Regions from separate parts of the Blautia sp. HCN-1074 genome, predicted to be linked through region 1. Evidence: riboswitches for the same ligand, from Rfam matches in the RefSeq annotation. Region 1 holds a riboswitch; the other holds the start of a gene.
What was found. Region 1 has a riboswitch for cobalamin ahead of WKT11_RS15330 (cysteine-rich small domain-containing protein). Riboswitches for the same ligand answer to the same signal wherever they lie in the genome.
Positions count from the first base shown of each region.

Region 1 (3,217 bases):
GGACAGGAAATTGTTTTTGGAATAATTATCATCCCATCCCACTACTGTTACAATGTGATTGATTATTTTTCCCGAAGTTCTGTTTACAGGGTAACAATACGCCGCTGTATCTGCATTGACATAATTTTCCGACATATACAGCATGATAGATACTGCATGATCATTCATCAACATTTCTTTCATGCGCTCCTCGCTATATTCAGAAAACGATGCATTTTTCAGATATGCAGCCGCATGGTACGCTTTATCTTCGGATATTGCCTCAGTCAGATCCTGTTTATGTGAGGAGTCTGTAGGAAACGGCACATCTGTCTCTGTAGTCATACCTGACCATGTGCTGAGAAAAACTGCCGCCAGGTAATCATTGCCACCTATATTATGGTAATTTCCCAATACAGAATTTATATCATTGGCAGTATTTCCTAACGGATCATTCTGCCTGTTGGAAAAGAAATATGACAGATGCTCCTCTGACAAGTCATACGTCCCCTTGTTCTGTGCCAGCAAAGAGGACTCCATGATTGCTGCCATTCCAAATGCCCAGCACGTTCCAAATGGATGCTGATCTTTTACAGAAGTAACCAGTCCCTTTTGTCTGGAATCATAATAAGATGAAAAGGCTGCGGCCCTGCTTCCATAGGCAGCATAAACAGATGTCAGATCACTTTCCACCTCTGGTCCCGGATCTAGTAATGTCAGATTTTTAAACGGTTCTAATTGCTCTTCTTTCTCCTCTTCTGTTAACGGTCGTCCTTTGATATATCGGATTCCCTCTGTATTCTCCTGCAACGTCTCCCCATCCTGGAAATCCTGTTCTGTATCGTCAGACGAAAATACTTCTGTATCTGATTCCGTATCTGATTCCGTATTTGTCTCAAAATCATTTGTCTGAGAATCCTGAAATTCTTCTATATCCTCTGCTTCCGTTTCCTGATATATACCAGTTCCAAACATCTCCTGACCTTTTACAGGTATCGAACCGCAAATCATGGCAGATGTCAAAAAAGCCGATAGCACACGTATAGCAGTAGTTCTTTTTTTCATATGTCTGATAATTCCTCCATGTTTAAAGATAATAGCATTGTATCATTTTTAATTTCATTTTTCAATATAGAATCCTGCTTTGTAAAATTTCCTGTTACACCAAAACCGCCAGATAGCAACTTCATGCTTTCCGGCGGTTCTATGTAGCAAATATATCTTCCAACCTTGTATCTTTACAATCTATTTTTCTTCTGTTAATAACAGTAAAAGAACTCCTCCTCTTATCCTCTATACAAATCATGCATAAAATTCCAAAAAATTTTTCCTCGGCAATGGAACTCTTGCTTCAAGGAGGAAACATATAGAAAATAGAAATGTCCGGTTCTGCCAGTCAGAAAAAATACCGGCAGGAAAAGATGTCAAATGCCTGTGCCGCATTCTCTTTTGTTCAGGTGAAAAGTGTGCGAACGGTGCATGAGTGTATGTAAAATAATTTACACAAAAATCCGTTCAAGTTTTTGATATTTAAGAAGATATTAGCTGCCGGTTGTTCCAACAACTGTATTATTTCATTTCAGATCTTCTCTTTTGTTGTATTTATTCTAACAAACTTAATTGTATATTACAATAAAAATCGTTCCCGTTTATCTGGGCTAATCTGACACATTCCCGCTTTTCACACAAATTTATTTTATTCCTCGAGGTATTTTGGTCTCTGTCTGCTCATTTTCTCTTATTTTCTTCATCAGCGTCGACAGTTCCTGATATTTTCCCGTAATATAACCATAACTTTTTCTTTTATGTGGAAGCATACAATTTGTGCAATCCTTTATCCCATTCTCTGTATATCGAAAATTCCCTCCGCATTTATCTCCCAGCGCATATAGTGGACAATAACAGAACAGACAATTAAAATCATCCGGATCTGCATTCTTATGGCATGGAAAATACTCGCATTTTTTATGGCTGAAATAAGAATACTCTTTTCCCTCCCAATAAGGTTTCTCCATTTCTTTTTCCTTCTTTCTCATACATAATATAAAAAAATACTCTAATGAATCATCAATCACTCTTCGCATAACAAAGTATCAAAAATTCATTACAGCATTTCTTAAATTACGTAATTATAAGAGGGAGCGATGCTACCCCGGGGTAGAAAAAAATCCGTTCATGAGTGCGCGGAGGGAACGAATAAATCCGAAGTAGTATCGCCTGCCATTTAATCATGTATAATTCATAAAGAACAGGCGCATTCCATAAAAAATGTCTGCCTTCAAATAAAAGCAGACAACACTCCGAAGCTGCGGATTCAACGGAGTTGGTTGTTACACTTTACACGGAAGTTTAACCTCGCCATACCAAGCAGGTTTCCTGGCTCCAGGCTCATCGCTCCTCTCTCCTTCTCATGCTATGGCACAATGGACATTCTGAGATTTGCTCCTCTGTTACAGTGACCGGATCGCTCAGGTTTCTCACCTGATTCCCTCTTTCTGTACTGTTTCTTAAACAGTATCAGCACTTAATATGTTCTGTATGGAATTATACTGACTGTATAGTAACATTTTGTAATGAGAATGTCAACTATTTATCAATATAATTTTATATTTCTTCGGTTATCCTTATTCTAATGACGAATTACTTCCATCCTACTCTGGCAACTTATGAAGTAAATAATATTTAATTCTCTGGCAAGGGTTCCCATTCATTTAAACCCAGGCTCTGTCTGTATTTCGCTTCTTCCAGACTAATCTGCGGAAGGTCTTCCTCCAGATATTCCTTCAGCTCATCGATTCCTTCTCCGGTAACATTATTTACCAGAAAAATACGTTCACATCCTGCATTAATCATCCACTGTCGTACCATCGGTACATTTGCATATGGAGAATCTATCTTTGTTATAATCCCAATCAGTGGTCTGAGAATAAACGAATTACTTCCATATCCAAAAAGGCTGAAAGGCTCATCTGCCGACTGCACCATAGCGATCACATCTGCCTCAAATGAAAAGCATGCAAGCCCGACACTGAAATGTTTAGATTCCGCATACTCACCTGGAGAATCAATCGTATCATCGTTCGTATTTGTATACTGTGTTTTTATGTAATGAAGTTTTTCTCCTTTCAAAGCCTGCGTAAGCGAAGTTTTCCCAGCCTCGCTTCTGCCCATCAAAAATATCTTCTTCATATTTTGTATTCTTTCCTTTCAGCTCTCCCAATATAGGCTATGCTAGCTT
Region 1 covers NZ_JBBKBP010000021.1:29,876-33,092, reverse strand. The annotation lists gene WKT11_RS15335 (C1 family peptidase) at 1-1,044, opposite strand, end outside; gene WKT11_RS15330 (cysteine-rich small domain-containing protein) at 1,671-1,994, opposite strand; cobalamin riboswitch at 2,329-2,522, opposite strand; gene WKT11_RS15325 (EutP/PduV family microcompartment system protein) at 2,662-3,168, opposite strand; gene WKT11_RS15320 (BMC domain-containing protein) at 3,211-3,217, opposite strand, start outside.

Region 2 (3,217 bases), on a different contig from region 1:
AGATGTTTCTTTAAAGAATCATAATGAGTCATGAGAATCCTTAAAAATGCCTTTTGGTGTTCTGACAGTGTTCCGTTCACGGACATGAGAATTTCATCAATACGGTTTCTGGTCTTGGTTTTGAGACAAGAATCTAAAGCAGTTTTATCAATCTGCCCATGTTCAATTAAATGCAGAATGATGTTTCTACCCGAAGCGCCAAAAATATCAGAAATAAAGGATGATAGACGGAAGCCGGAACTTTGTAAAAATTTCTCAATCCTGTTCTTCTGTGACGTAATATCGCGGATGACACTCTTACGGTAACGATTTAGATCGCGGAATTCCCAAATTCTTTTTTCGGGAATAAAACTTCCGTTCAAAAGTCCGGCGCGAAGCAAGGTGGAAATCCATTCGGAATCCCGCATATCGGTCTTTTTGCCAGGAACATTTTTCATATGGCGTGCATTTACAACAAGCAGGGTAATGTCACCAGAGAAAGCATCCTCCAGTATTTCATAAATCGGCATCCAATAGATACCGGTGCTTTCCATAGCTACATGATGGCAGTTTTTAGAAACGATCCAATTCCGTAATGCTATCATATCCGGAATCAATGTAGAAAACTCACGGATTTCAGAACGGGTTGGCTTGCCCAGAGGACCAGTCAGGATACATGCAACAATTTTTTCTTTGTGGACATCCAGTCCACAGGAAATTTCCAGAAGGTCTTTCATACAGAACAACTCCTTTACTATAGAATTGGCAGGAGATTTGCCCGAGATAATACGGACTTTGCTACTCGTGCTATTCATAAAAGGTGCGACAATATGCTGTGCTCAAGGGCAAATCATTTACGTTGACAAACGGGGTGCAAATCCTCCAAGGTGCAATCAAACTTAATCCTGCCTAAGACTATTGTAAGGCAAAAAGAGAAGTGAAAAAAGTAGTGGAGTCAGTATCCTATTTTCATTATAGGCTGAGATAAGCTTTCATGATTCGTTGATAACAGAATATCGGAAGTAACGTTATCTCTTTATCTTTAGCTTTTGGAAATCCGGTGAGATACCGGTACGGTCTCATCCCCACTGTAATAAGGACGAACACTGCGAAGCCATTGGAAATTATTTCTGAGAAGGGCAGTAAGTAGGTTAGAGTATGTCTGAAAAATACTCTGGAACTTTAAGTCAGGAGACGGACTTTAGTAAAAATAAAAAACAAATATCTGTAGGCATAACGGAGGTTTATTTTTTATACCCTTTCTTATGGAAAACAGGTATCAAACGTGGTCTGAAAAGGCTGCGAAATGATATATTTTGCAGGATAACCTGCAAAAAAATAATACATTTAATTAAGGAGGAAACAAAATGAACATGAAAGTAAGAAAAAGCGTGATTGCATTCTTAATGGCAACAACAATGGTAGGAAGCACAGCAGTACCGGCTATGGCAGATACAGTAACTGCAAAAGTGTCTATAAAGACAACTGGTTTAACAGGAAAAAATAGTGCGTCACCAGACATTGTGCCAGAAAAAGTTGTTACAGTAACAAATTCCAACGGTTCTGTTACTGCACTAGATGTTCTGAAAGCAGTTTCGGGATCTGATACTGAAACAAAAGAGACTTTAAATGGTAAAACTTATCATTATCAAGGAGTTTTAAGTTGGTATGATAGTCAGTATGGAAATTATATTCCAGCTGTTAAAATGGAAAATCATGCTAATAGCGATTTAGGGAAAGTATTTGCAGATGATGGTACAGCAAATAAAACAGCAAACTCTCTTGCTAACGGAAGAGGAAAATATTTCAAATTATCAAATCTTAATACAACAGAAACAGAAAGCATGAAGGTTACAAAAAATTCAACCTGGAACAATATAGTACATAAAACAGATTGGCTTTCTGAGAAAGACTATAATAATTATTCAGGTTGGATGACTATTATTGATGGTAATACAGATAACTTAGGTGTTGATACTGTACTTTCCGACACTAAAGAACACACTGTATGCTTAGATTTTTCTATGATGATGGGATTAGATCTTGGATTTTCCAGTTATGTTCAGCAGGGAGATCAGTGGATTCAGGTTCCGGGTTGGAAATAAAGTAAATTTTAATAGCAAATAAAAAGATGAAGATACTAATGCTTTATAAAGTTTCACTTTATAAAGCATTAGTTCTTCGTCTTTTTCATATTATTTTAATTTTAGGGTGTAAATAGATATGAAGAAAAAGAAAAAAGAAAAAAAAATCTTATATCAGTTAATATTCTCAGCTTTTCTATTATTTAGTAATGCCTATCTTGTAAAAGCTAATTCAGATATATTATCACAAGATTCAACAGGGAAATACTGTATTAATACAGAACAAGATTATTATAATTTTATCGAAAATATACAAAATTATAATAATAAAACGGTTATACTATGTAATGACATTGACATTTCAGATGTTCCAGAAGCAACATCTAGTTTTGGCGGCATATTGAACGGAAAAGGACACACCATTACATATGCTTCAAAAGAAGCAAAAGAAAACATTGCTGTATTTCCTTTTCGTATAAATGACAATGGAATTGTAGAAAATATAAATGTACAAATTGATGAATCATATGCATATAATAGCGAAACAGATGAATTTCAAACTGTCTTTTCGCGATGTGATGGAATTGCAAAAGGAATAACAATTAAAGGAAACGTAACTTGTATTTATGACGATGAAGATACAGATGTTTATATAGGTGCAATCGAGGGAAACGGAACTTTAATGGATTCTTCCATAGCAATAACTTACGATTTGCAGAGTGAAAAAACAATCGAAGAAATAGCTGACGATATTGTTGATAATGATTTATCATTTGAATTTTGTCAATTAGGAACAATTAATACTGGAATAACTTACCAAAATTGTATAGGATATGGACAGTATTCGGAAGCAATAAAGTCATTAGCAGATGAACTGGAACCCAAAATAAAAGATAATACATGGGGATATCTATGTGTTTCATTTACACGAAAAAGTTTTTTTAGTACGTCAGCAAGTGCAACCAATTGTTATTATGATAAAGAAAATATGCCAGACATTAAAATCATGTCTGAATATATTACAAATAGAGATAATAATAAAGAGTTTCCTAATTATGCTGATTTTGGCAAAACTACGTCTGAAATGAAAAACCAGGGAACTTATGAAGGGTTTGACTTTAATAAAAAATGGACTATTTCCCCAGAAGATAATA
Region 2 covers NZ_JBBKBP010000022.1:62,820-66,036, reverse strand. The annotation lists gene WKT11_RS15815 (IS110 family transposase) at 1-716, opposite strand, end outside; cobalamin riboswitch at 983-1,197, shown strand; gene WKT11_RS15810 (hypothetical protein) at 1,347-2,084, shown strand; gene WKT11_RS15805 (hypothetical protein) at 2,464-3,217, shown strand, end outside.
Region 2: it holds a riboswitch for cobalamin, as region 1 does, so the genes downstream of both, WKT11_RS15810 (hypothetical protein) here and WKT11_RS15330 (cysteine-rich small domain-containing protein) in region 1, are expected to answer to the same signal.